One region of the Thalassotalea sp. PLHSN55 genome, then DNA from elsewhere that is predicted to be linked to it. Evidence: predicted binding sites of a transcription regulator. Region 1 holds the regulator's gene; each other region holds the start of a gene.
What was found. Region 1 encodes NrdR, which represses ribonucleotide reductase genes. Its sites were predicted from a motif close to AAACACNANATNTNGTGTTT; they were not measured.

Region 1 (3,199 bases):
AACTTCAACGTTTACCGCAGTACCTGCTTGATAACCGCTAATTATAGTTTGTTCTGTGGTATGCGGCACTATGGTTAGCATAAACTGATCTTCCGTAACCTTGTTAACAGTTAAGCTGGTGCCGTCAATCGTCACTGAGCCTTTGTGCGCGATATAAGGGGCGATTTCTTCTGACATTGTCAGCCAGTATTCTGTACTGTTACCGGTATTTTTAATACTGGCAACTTCACAAACAGCGTCGACATGGCCAGAAACCATATGACCACCAAAACGTGTTGTTGGTAACATGGCTTTTTCTAAATTCACTTTTTGGCCAACACGGTAATGACTAAAACCGGTATATTTCAGAGTTTCATTTGATACATCAGCGCTGTAGCTGTGTTGGTCAAAGGCGACAACCGTTAAACAAACACCATTAGTGGCAATCGAGTCACCTAGGTTAACGTCGCTCATATCAAGCGAACCTGTTGCCACTTCTACGCGTGCGCCATCAGCGTTAACATTAATGGCTTTAATACTTCCTACCGCTTCAATTATTCCGGTAAACATATTTAATACTCTGTAACTCGTTAATTTAAGGTTTAAATTTTGCTGTAATACGAATGTCTGGGCCGACCATTCTAATATCTTTTACGACTAAATTTTTAGCTGAACTCAAGGTTTCAATACTCGGCATTGCCACTAAGCTTTTGCCGTCACTACCTAATAATTTAGGGGCTTGAAATAGAATTAGTTCATCAACCAAGTTTTGCTCAATGAATGCGCCCGCTAATTGTGCACCTGACTCAACTAAAATGTCGTTTAGGCCACGTTCTGCCAATAGCGCAATTAACGCGGGTAAATCGATTTTTTCTTGATCTTGAGAGTTTTTAACCGTTTTACAAACAACCTGCTCTACAAAATGAGGCCACTTTGGTAAGTTTTCAATAGCTGTTCTAACTAATATTATTGGCGAGGGTATTTGAAAAAGTGCCAAGTCAGGCGTAAGCCGGTTTTGCGAGTCGATAATAACGCGCACAGGTTGTCTTAAATCAGACTCTGCATAGCTGTTTTTTAATTCGCCTAGCTCTTGCCAACGCACCGACATTTTGGCGTTATCTGTAATGATTGACGTTGCGCCGCTAATAATTGCGCAGCTTTGCGCGCGTAATTGTTGAACATTTTCTCGTGCCGGTGAAGATGTTATCCACTTGCTTTCACCATTGGCCATTGCCGTTTTACCATCAAGGCTTGCTGCTAACTTACAGCGCACATAAGGTAAGTTTTTGGTCATGCGTTTGATAAAGCCCGGGTTTAGCGCTAAAGCATCTGCATTTAATAAACCAACTTGCGTTTTAATGCCCGCCTGTTCAAGCATAGCTAAACCTCTGCCTGAAACTTCTGGATTAGGATCAACCATAGCGGCAATAACCTGTTTAACGCCCGCCTTTATCAAGCCCTGAGCACAAGGCGGTGTTCGTCCAAAATGGCTACAAGGCTCTAAGGTGACATAAGCTGTGGCGCCTTGAGTATCAAAACCGTTAGCTTTTGCATCAGCTATCGCGTTTACTTCGGCGTGCCCTTGTCCGGCTTTTTGATGAAAGCCTTCGCCGATAATTTCATTATTTAAAACCAATACACAACCAACATTAGGATTGGGTGATGTGGTGTAATGGCCTTTTTTAGCAAGACGAATAGCTCGCTGCATAAAGGCGTGATCTTGCAGGCTAAAGGTACTCATTTAGCTACTTTTACTTTCATCGCCAAGGCGGGCAATTTCTTCGCCAAACTCACGAATATCTTCAAATGAACGGTAAACGGAAGCAAAACGCACATAGGCCACTTTGTCTAATTGCTTTAATTGCTCCATGATCAAGTTACCTAGCATTTCACTACCCACTTCGCGTTCACCGGTAGCACGTAATTGCGATTTTAATTTATTTACCGCGAGCTCTGTTTGCTCAAGGCTTACCGGACGTTTTTCTAAGGCGCGTAATAAGCCATTACGCATTTTATCTTCGTTAAACGGTTCACGAGAGCCGTCGCGCTTGATGATGCGCGGCATAACCAGCTCTGCTGATTCAAACGTGGTAAAGCGCTCATGACAGTCTACACACTCTCGACGACGCCTAACTTGGTGACCGTCTGAGACTAGACGAGAGTCAATAACTTTAGTGTCTACAGCTGAACAAAATGGGCAATACATGGTGGCTCCGAAAATGGGTGCGGCTATTTATCAGTAATTATTTATTAACCGATACAAAAATGACCGCGAATGCGGCCATTTTAAACTATTTATGAGCTAAGTTACTAGCCTAGCAAGCGATAGTTATTTACTTAAGCGTAAACAGGTAAACGAGCACAAATCTCTTTTACTTGCTCTTGTACTTTAGCAATAGTTTCTTCGTTGTTGATATCGTCTAAAATATCACAAATCCAGCCAGTTAATGCTTTAGTTTCTTCAACACCAAAACCACGGCGAGTAATCGCTGGCGTACCTAAACGAAGACCAGAGGTTACAAATGGTGAACGTGGATCATTTGGTACAGAGTTTTTGTTTACTGTGATGTGTGCACGGCCTAAGGCAGCGTCAGCATCTTTACCGGTAATATCTTTGTCAATTAGGTCTAATAACAATAAGTGGTTTTCAGTACCGTTAGAAACAACTTTGTAACCACGTTCTTGTAATACCGCTACCATCGCTTTCGCGTTGTCTAACACTTTTTGTTGGTAAGCTTTAAATTCTGGCTCTAATGCTTCTTTAAAAGCAACCGCTTTAGCCGCGATAACGTGCATTAGAGGGCCACCTTGACCACCTGGGAATACTGCAGAGTTTAATTTTTTATAAACATCTTCGTCATCACAGCCTGAAACAATTAAACCGCCACGAGGGCCAGCTAATGTTTTGTGCGTAGTTGTTGTTACAACATGTGCATGAGGTACTGGGTTCGGGTATAAACCAGCAGCAACAAGACCTGCAACGTGAGCCATATCAACCATGAAATATGCGCCAACTTTGTCAGCAATTTCACGCATGCGTGCCCAGTCAACAATGCCTGAGTAAGCAGAGAAACCGCCAATTAACATTTCAGGCTTGTGCTCTAATGCCAAACGTTCAATTTCTTCATAATCAATTAAACCCGTTTCTGGGTGTAAGCCATATTGAATAGCTTCGTAAGATTTACCAGAAAAGTTAACATGAGAACCATGCGTTAAGTGA
Region 2 (3,199 bases), on a different contig from region 1:
GCGAGAAGGGTCATAGTTGGTATTTGCTGAAATGGTTTGGTCGACAAACTTTTGCATAATACCAACAAGTTGCAGGTAACCTTCGTTACTTGGAATGTTCCACAGTAGTTCGTAGTTATGTTTCAAACGTTGGTATTCTGGTACCACTTGTTTTAACACACCATCTTTACTGGCTTTTACGCTAATTAAACCACGTGGTGGCTCAATACCATTGGTTGCGTTAGAAATTTGAGAAGACGTTTCTGATGGCATAAGTGCAGAAACCGTTGAGTTTCGAACGCCGTACTCTTTAATGCTCGCTCGCAATCCTTCCCAATCTAAGTGAAGTTTTTCGCCTGTAATATTATCGATTTCTTTTTTGTAAGTATCGATAGGTAAAATGCCTTGCGACAAACGAGTTTCGTCAAATTTAGGGCAAGCACCTTGCTCTTTCGCTAATTGATTTGACGCTTTTAATAAATAATATTGGATTGCTTCAAAGGTGCGGTGTGTTAAGTTATTAGCACTGCCATTTGAATAAAATACTTCATTTTTCGCTAAGTAATAAGCGTAGTTAATAACGCCTATACCTAAGGTTCTGCGTCCCATTGTTGCGCTATATGCTGCGGGCACTGGGTAGTCTTGGTAATCTAATAAACTGTCAAGCGCTCGAACTGCAAGATCTGCTAATCCATCTAATTCATCTAAACTCTCAATCGCACCAAGGTTAAAGGCTGACAGCGTACATAGCGCTATTTCGCCGTTAGCATCGTTAACGTCTTCCATTGGTTTAGTTGGTAGTGCAATTTCTAAACATAAATTACTTTGACGAATAGGGGCTTTTAATGGGTCAAACGGACTATGAGTATTACAGTGATCGACATTTTGTAAGTAGATGCGGCCAGTGCTTGCGCGTTCTTGAGCAAACAGTGTAAATAATTCAATCGCTTTAATGCGTTTTTTACGAATACTGTCATCAGCTTCGTATTGTAGGTAAAGCTGTTCGAACTTTTCTTGATCTTCGAAAAATGCATCGTAAAGGCCAGGCACATCACTTGGGCTGAATAATGTGATTGACTCGCCTTTAATAAGACGTTGATACATAACCTTGTTAAATTGCACCCCATAATCAAGGTGGCGAACACGGTTTTCTTCAACGCCTCGGTTATTTTTTAATACTAATAAGCTCTCTACTTCTAAATGCCACAATGGGTAGAATAGAGTGGCTGCGCCACCACGAACACCCCCTTGCGAGCAGCTTTTTACCGCTGTTTGGAAATGTTTATAAAAAGGAATACAGCCAGTATGGAATGCTTCACCATTGCGAATACTGCTACCTAAGGCACGAATTCTACCTGCATTAACACCAATTCCGGCACGTTGCGAAACGTATTTCACAATGGCACTAGAGGTTGCATTAATTGAATCTAAACTGTCTCCACATTCAATAAGAACACAAGACGAAAATTGACGGGTAGGGGTACGAACACCTGCCATAATTGGCGTAGGTAACGATATTTTAAAGGTTGAAATAGCGTTATAAAAGCCTTCAACATAAGACAGTCGTGTCTCGTTTGGATATTTTGCAAATAAACAAGCCGCAACTAACATATATAAAAATTGTGCACTTTCATATATTTCACCGGTAACACGGTTTTGAACTAGGTATTTGCCTTCAAGCTGCTTAACAGCTGCGTAGCTGAATGTTAAATCACGACTGTGATCAATAAGCGCTTCCATTTGCTCAAATTCCGCTTGGCTATAATCGGCTAATAAATGCTGGTCGTATTTACCTGCTTCGACCAATTTAACCACATGTTCGTATAACTTAGGTGGTTCAAATTTACCGTAGGCTTTTTTGCGTAAATGGAATATCGCAAGCCTTGCGGATAAATATTGATAATCAGGTGTTTCTTCTGAAATTAAATCTGCGGCAGCTTTGATGATGGTTTCATGAATATCTTCAGTTTTTATGCCGTCATAAAATTGAATATGTGATTTTAATTCAACTTGAGATACTGAAACATCGTCTAAGCCGGCGGCTGCCCATGCGATTACACGATGGATTTTTTCTAAATCGATGGCTTCTTTCTCGCCATTACGCTTAGTTACAAAGAGGTTACTATTCATGAAAGACCTGTGCTGGATTGTAGTTGCATTTTGTCGCCATTTTTCCTGATTAATGGCTTTTTATTTTATGTGCTTCTAAAACAACCAATAGTGTATTTAAACTGCAGATTGTTTAATAGATACACTATATCTAGGGGGTGTTTTAAAAACTCATCACAAGATAATGAGCTTTACGCTGTTTTGCAAGTATTAATATTACAGAGTATTTGCTCTTTTTTAGCGTATCTTTTCGTGGTTAGTGATGACTAACGTAGAAGCGCTTTTCAATTTTGATTTTTACGAAAGGCAACGTTTATTTTTGTAATTTTTTTAGGTATATAATAAATGTTAGTTTATAAATTACCTTTATATACCTATCTGCTATATAAACAGATAAGTATATTTAAATCATAAAGTTACTCGAGGTGGTTGAAATTAAAACAATCTGGTTAAACAATATACGGCAATATATCTGTTGGCGAATCAGCTAAGTAGTCAGCTTGCCAAGTTTTACATTGCTCAGTATCGTCGATATAACCCCATTTAGCCGCAATGGTAAACATGTTAGCGGCATTGCCTGCTTCAATGTCTCTTGGCGCATCACCAACATAAATACATTGATTTTCTGCTATATTTAGCGCTTTACACGCATGTAGAATAGGCGCAGGGTGAGGCTTTCGTTGCGCTAAGGTGTCTCCGCCTACCATCACTTTTGATGTATCTAACGCTTCAAAATTTGGCAGTAATAACTCGGTTAACCCTTGCGGTTTATTAGTCACTATTCCCCAAGGAATATTGGCATTATCTAAAGTCGATAATAGTTCCTCGACTCCATCATATAAGCAAGTATGTACGGCGATATTTTCTTGATAGTGCGCTAAAAATTCAGCACGTAGTGATTCATAATCGAATTGTTCGAGTGCATCGCCAAAACCAAGCTTTAATAAACCTAAAGCACCGTCTGAGGCAACCGGTCGATAGCGTTCACGTGCTATTTCAGGAAACTGATGTTTTCGTAAAATATAATTTAAGGTTTCGCCAAGATCATTGGCGGTATCTAATAAGGTACCGTCAAGATCAAATAGAATACCTTGCGGTTTATTTAGCTTTG
Region 3 (3,199 bases), on a different contig from region 1:
GTTGATGATGTCGGGCATGGAACGTTATTACCAAATCGTAAAATGTTTCCGTGACGAAGACTTACGTGCTGATCGCCAACCAGAATTCACGCAAATTGATATTGAAACATCTTTCATGAGCGCTGAAGAAGTGATGGGCGTGACTGAGAAAATGATCCGTGAATTATTCATCAAAATGCTTGATGTTGATTTAGGTGAATTCCCGCGTATGCCATACAGCGAAGCGATGACACGTTTTGGTTCAGACAAGCCTGACCTGCGTAACCCATTAGAAATTACTGACGTTGCTGATATTTTAAAAGACGTAGAATTTAAAGTATTCTCAGGCCCAGCGAATGACGAAAAAGGCCGTGTTGCGGTGATTAACGTACCACAAGGCGCAGCGAAATTTTCACGTAAAGGCATTGACGAATTAACCAAATTTGTTGGCATTTATGGCGCCAAAGGCATGCCATGGATGAAGGTTAACGATCGCGCTGCTGGCCTTGAAGGTTTGCAATCGCCAATCTTAAAATTCTTAAGCGAAGATGCGGTTAATACCTTATTAGATCGCGTTAACGCACAATCGGGCGACATTATTTTCTTCGGCTCTGACAACTACAACGTAGTAACCGAATCATTGGGCGCACTTCGTTTAAAACTGGGTGAAGACTTAGATTTATTACAAGGTGAGTGGAAACCACTTTGGGTTGTAGACTTCCCAATGTTTGAAGAAATCGACGGCCACATGCACGCGCTTCATCACCCATTTACCGCACCAACCAACCTAACAGCAGCAGAGTTAGAAGCAAACCCAGTTGGCGCATTATCTGATGCATACGACATGGTCTTAAACGGCTGTGAATTAGGCGGTGGTTCGGTACGTATTCATAACCAAGACATGCAAGCGGCAGTATTTAGAATTTTAGGTATTAGCGACGAAGAAGCACAAGAGAAATTTGGTTTCTTACTTGAAGCTCTAGAATACGGCGCGCCACCACATGCAGGTCTTGCTTTTGGTCTTGACCGTTTAGTGATGTTAATGACCGGCGCTAGTTCAATTCGCGACGTAATGGCGTTCCCGAAAACAACGACTGCGGCATGTCCGTTAACGAATGCACCAGGTCATGCAAACCCTGATCAATTAGTTGAACTGGGTATTGCTAAAATCGTTAAAGAAGAAAATAAAGAAGCTGACAGCGAAAGCTAATTCCTTTTATCGCCTAAATAAGCAGAACAATTTAAAAGGTAAAGCCAGTAAAAGTATTTTTTACTGGCTTTTTTGTTGCATTTTATCTGTACCTGCTTTGTCGAAAAATACTCAAAAATTTACAAACACCAAACAAAACTATGCGTTAATTAACGCGTTTCCCTCTTGACATTTTCCGCGCTAATTTAACGGTTTTTAGCCGAAAAATCCGGTATTGCTTGCTTATTGCACCACCTCAACAAACCTTGATCTAGATCAATAACTCATTTGTCGTATTCTCGTCTAATACACCGCATCTAGTGTTGCGTATTTTTAAAACTACTATATTTAGTGTTTTTGTTTTATTAAGTAATCTTTAGTAACACTGTCGTTATAATGATAAATAAGGAATTCTTAGTGAAACCGGTAGTGATTAAACGCGATGGCTGTCGCGTAGCCTTCGACATTGCACGCATCCAACAAGCAATCATCAGCGCAGCAGAAACGGTTGCGGTAATAGACAACAACTATGCGTTAGATGTTGCCGAAACTGTGTTCTCTCAGTTCAAGGATGTTGAGCAAGTTGAGATCGGTCAAATTCAAGATATGGTTGAAGATATTTTGATGTCAGGGCCACACCGCGAAATCGCTCGAGCGTATATTGAATATCGCCATGATCGTGACATTGCCCGTGAACAAAGTAGCCAACTGAACAATGATATTCGCGGCCTCATTGATCAAAGCGATGCCAGCATTTTGAATGAAAATGCCAATAAAGACAGCAAAGTCATACCTACTCAGCGCGATTTACTTGCCGGTATTGTTGCTAAACATTATGCCAATAAGCACATTTTGCCGCGTGATATTGTTAGCGCGCATCAGCGTGGTGAAATTCATTACCACGATCTTGATTACGCGCCATTTTTCCCAATGTTTAACTGCATGTTAATTGATCTTGATGGCATGTTAACGCGCGGCTTTAAAATGGGAAATGCGGAAATTGATACGCCAAAATCCATTTCTACCGCGACTGCGGTCACAGCGCAAATTATTGCCCAAGTTGCCAGCCATATTTACGGCGGCACGACCATTAACCGCATCGATGAAGTACTTGCCCCGTATGTGAGCGCAAGTTATGAAAAACATTTAACTATTGCCCAAGAATGGGATATTCCAAACGCGGAAGTATTTGCTCGTGCGCGCACGGAAAAAGAGTGTTACGACGCGTTTCAATCACTTGAATACGAAGTAAATACCTTGCATACCGCTAATGGTCAAACGCCTTTTGTTACCTTTGGTTTTGGTTTAGGTGAAACGTGGCAGTCACGTTTAATTCAGCAATCGATTCTTGAAAACCGCATTGCCGGTTTAGGCAAGAATAAGAAAACCGCGATTTTCCCGAAATTAGTGTTTGCCATTAAAGATGGCCTAAATCATAAAGCCCAAGATCCGAACTACGACATTAAACGCTTGGCATTAAAATGTGCGTCAAAACGCATGTATCCAGATATTTTAAACTATGAACAAGTGGTGAAAGTGACCGGTTCGTTTAAAACGCCGATGGGTTGTCGTAGCTTTTTATCAACCTATGAAGAAAAGGGTCAAGAAATTCATGAAGGGCGCAACAATATTGGTGTTGTTAGCTTAAACCTACCGCGTATTGCAATAGAAGCAAAAGGCGATGAATCGGCATTTTTCAGCTTACTTGATGAACGTTTACAATTAGCACGCCGCGCGCTTGATACTCGTATTGCTCGCTTAGAAGGGGTTAAAGCTCGTGTTGCGCCAGTACTGTATATGGAAGGTGCTTGTGGCGTGCGCTTAAAAGCCGACGATAATGTTGCGCAAATATTTAAAAACGGCCGCGCTTCAATTTCACTGGGCTACATTGGTTTGCATGAAACCATTAACGCGCTTTATGGTGATGAAACTCATATGTTTGATAGCGAAAGCTTGCGCGTAAAAGGGCTTGAAATTATACAATATTTGCGTAATGCAACCGACAGTTGGAAAGCGGAAACCGGCTATGGT
Region 4 (3,199 bases), on a different contig from region 1:
CCTTTAATTTTATCGCCTACTTTAATGCCATCTTTCGCCATTTCAGGGCGCTTGTGTAACATCGCTGCGGTAACGGTAAATTCTTTTGCCAAAATAGGCGCCGGACCTTTTTCTTTCGCTAGCTCTAACGCGGCTTGCCAACCGGTTACCGCCAATACTTTTGACGCTTCTTCGGTAAAGGCAATGGCTTCTGGGCTGTTATATGGCATTTTCAACATGGTCATCGCTGAGCCTAAACCTAAATAGCCCATGCCATGACGGCGTTTATTTTGAATTTCAATGCGCTGCTCTTCTAGCGGTAAACCGTTAATTTCAACCACGTTATCAAGCATGCGAGTAAATACGCTGACCACTTCTCTAAATTTGTCCCAATTAAAACGCGCTTGCTCGGTAAATGGGTTCTCAACAAATTTCACTAAGTTGACTGAACCTAAAAGGCATGCGCCGTGCGGCGGTAAAATTTGTTCGCCGCAAGGGTTACTGGCACGAAGCTGTTCACAGAACCAGTTGTTATTCATGTCGTTTGCATGGTCGATAAGTAAGAAACCTGGCTCGGCATAATCAAAGGTATTAGCCATGATCATATCCCAAAGCCTTGAAGCGGCAATGGTATTGTAAATACGACAGGCGATTTGTCCGGTTTCATTAACAATATAACCGTGCTCTTTCACGTACTCGGCTTCAAAATGGTTTTCTTTATAAACAATTTTTGAACTGTCGGTTAAATCAAATGCTTCTGTTGCGAGTTCTTTTTCAGAAATAGGAAACACTAACGGCCAAACTGAGTCAGACTTTACCGCTTCCATAAACTCATCTGTTATAAGCAACGATAAGTTAAATTGACGCAGGCGACCGTCTTCACGTTTAGCTAAAATAAATTCTTTTACATCAGGGTGTGAAACATCAAACACGCCCATTTGTGCGCCGCGGCGACCACCGGCCGAGCTTACGGTAAAACACATTTTGTCGAAAATATCCATAAACGACAACGGACCTGACGTGGTAGCCCCCGCGCCTGCAACATAAGCGCCGCTAGGTCTAAGTGTTGAAAACTCATAACCAATGCCACAACCTGCTTTTAAGGTTAAACCCGACTCATGCACGCGACTTAAAATGCCGGTCATAGAATCGCTAATGGTGCCAGAAACCGTGCAGTTAATGGTTGACGTTGCCGGTTTGAATTTTTCAGCACCAGCATTTGAAATAACGCGACCTGCTGGGTATGCACCAGCTTCCATCGCCCATTTAAATTTTTGCTGCCACTTTTTCTTATCTTTTGGCTCGATTGCCGCCAAGGCAGAAGCGACACGTTCAAAGGTTTGGTCAATGCTATTTTCTTGCGCGACACCATGTTTATCTTTAAGGCGATATTTTTTATCCCAGATATCTAGCGAAGCAGCTTGAAGTTCAATTTCTTGAGTGGTTTTTGTCGCGACATTGTTAAGCATGAGTTTTTCCAAAACAGTTTTTTATGGAGCCTATGATAACGGTAATATTTGATAAAGCAAGCGACAAAACACAACATATAGATTAATTAAAAACACAAAACACTATATATTGTATTTTGTGATTTTAATCACTTTTGGCAAAAAAACAAAAAATTGATGAAAATGCACCCAAGTACAAAGAAATATACTAATAAAAAATTATCGATTGCTTAAAGTTTGCGCGTAATTTTAAACACACAGTAGAAGAGTCGACGTTAATAAATAAGTCGATTACGATTGCAAAGAAATTGTAATAGATTTAGTGAAAGGAATATGTAACAAGTGTTAGCCCAGCATTAGCTTATTAGTTGCTAATGCCAAGCCTATCGAAAATAATTAAAAGCTTAAGGTAAGTGTTCGCTGGCTAAATAATCGTGCGATTGCATTTCTTGTAAGCGAGACAAACAACGTTTAAATTCAAAAACCAGTCGTCCATCACAATATAGATCTTCAAGTGCAACTTGCGCAGAAATGATTAATTTCACATTTCGTTCGTAAAATTCATCCACCAACGCAATAAATCGTCGCGCTGCGTCATCACAATCACCATTCATTTGCGTAACATGGGCAAGCAACACCGTATGGTATAACTTACTGATTTCCATGTAATCGCCCTGACTTCTTGCACTTTCACATAGCTCTGAAAATTCAAAATGCACTACGCCATCCGAAACCTCAACAGTGGCAAGTTTTCGATTATTAATATCGATTGTCGTATTTTTTGACCCCGGCTCACAAGAAAGCTGTTCAAAATAACGGAATAAGTTTTCGTCAGCTTTTTGATCGAGCGGGTAATGATAAATTTCCGCTTGCTCTAAGGTGCGCAAACGATAATCAACACCGCTATCAACATTTACCACATCAGTATGCTGATTAATTAATGCGATGGCTGGTAAAAATCGCGCCCGCTGCAAACCGTTACGGTACAGCTCATCAGGAATAATGTTTGAGGTTGCAACCAAGGTAACGTTATGGGCAAATAGCTCTTCAAATAAAGTGCCTAAAATCATCGCATCAGTAATGTCTGAAACAAAAAATTCGTCAAAGCAAATAATACAAGTTTCGTCGGCAAAACGTTTGGCAATGATCTTTAGCGGATCAGATTGCCCGGTTAAGGTTTTCAATTCTTGATGAACACGGTGCATAAATCGATGAAAATGCACGCGCATTTTATTTTCAAATGGCAGGCAGTCATAAAAGGTATCAACTAAATAGGTTTTACCGCGACCAACACCGCCCCAAAAGTAGAGTCCTTGAATTGACTTTTTAGGTTGCTTATCAACAACACGCTTCCAGCGGTTTAATACTTTTTTAAAACCCGACACCGGCAAAGGTTTGTTTTGCAGGTCTTCATATAAACGCTGCAGATGTTTGACCGCGTTTTCTTGAGCAGCATCGTATTGAAAATCGTCACGAGCTAAATCTTGGTTATACTTATCTAAAGGCGAAAGATTAATCATTTACCAACCATTTCATTAAAAGGAGCTTGAAAAAAATTAAATTGCAAACATATTCACTATATATGCAAGGTTAAGCGCGTTATATTATCCATTAGTCGCTATTTATTTAGTTATATGGTTATTTTCACTAATTTTTGTCTTGAATACAATTAAGGTCGTACAGTATGAGTGTAGGTATAGGGTTAATTATTTTTATTATTGGTGCAATTGCTGGCTTTGTTATCAGTAAATTGGTGTCGTCTTCTGCAAAAG

Region 2: the regulator NrdR is predicted to act here: its motif matches at 2,229-2,248, upstream of nrdA (class 1a ribonucleoside-diphosphate reductase subunit alpha).
Region 3: the regulator NrdR is predicted to act here: its motif matches at 1,475-1,494, upstream of nrdD (anaerobic ribonucleoside-triphosphate reductase).
Region 4: the regulator NrdR is predicted to act here: its motif matches at 1,546-1,565, upstream of ACRRSQ_RS05440 (adenosylcobalamin-dependent ribonucleoside-diphosphate reductase).

Annotation. Positions count from the first base shown of each region.
Region 1 covers NZ_JBPDIH010000007.1:273,960-277,158, reverse strand. The annotation lists gene ACRRSQ_RS15275 (riboflavin synthase) at 1-549, opposite strand, end outside; gene ribD (bifunctional diaminohydroxyphosphoribosylaminopyrimidine deaminase/5-amino-6-(5-phosphoribosylamino)uracil reductase RibD) at 575-1,720, opposite strand; gene nrdR (transcriptional regulator NrdR) at 1,721-2,185, opposite strand; gene glyA (serine hydroxymethyltransferase) at 2,317-3,199, opposite strand, start outside.
Region 2 covers NZ_JBPDIH010000012.1:81,181-84,379, reverse strand. The annotation lists gene nrdA (class 1a ribonucleoside-diphosphate reductase subunit alpha) at 1-2,109, opposite strand, end outside; gene ACRRSQ_RS18730 (HAD family hydrolase) at 2,538-3,199, opposite strand, start outside.
Region 3 covers NZ_JBPDIH010000004.1:78,630-81,828, reverse strand. The annotation lists gene aspS (aspartate--tRNA ligase) at 1-1,189, shown strand, start outside; gene nrdD (anaerobic ribonucleoside-triphosphate reductase) at 1,586-3,199, shown strand, end outside.
Region 4 covers NZ_JBPDIH010000002.1:525,462-528,660, forward strand. The annotation lists gene ACRRSQ_RS05440 (adenosylcobalamin-dependent ribonucleoside-diphosphate reductase) at 1-1,448, opposite strand, end outside; gene zapE (cell division protein ZapE) at 1,832-2,947, opposite strand; gene ACRRSQ_RS05450 (YhcB family protein) at 3,112-3,199, shown strand, end outside.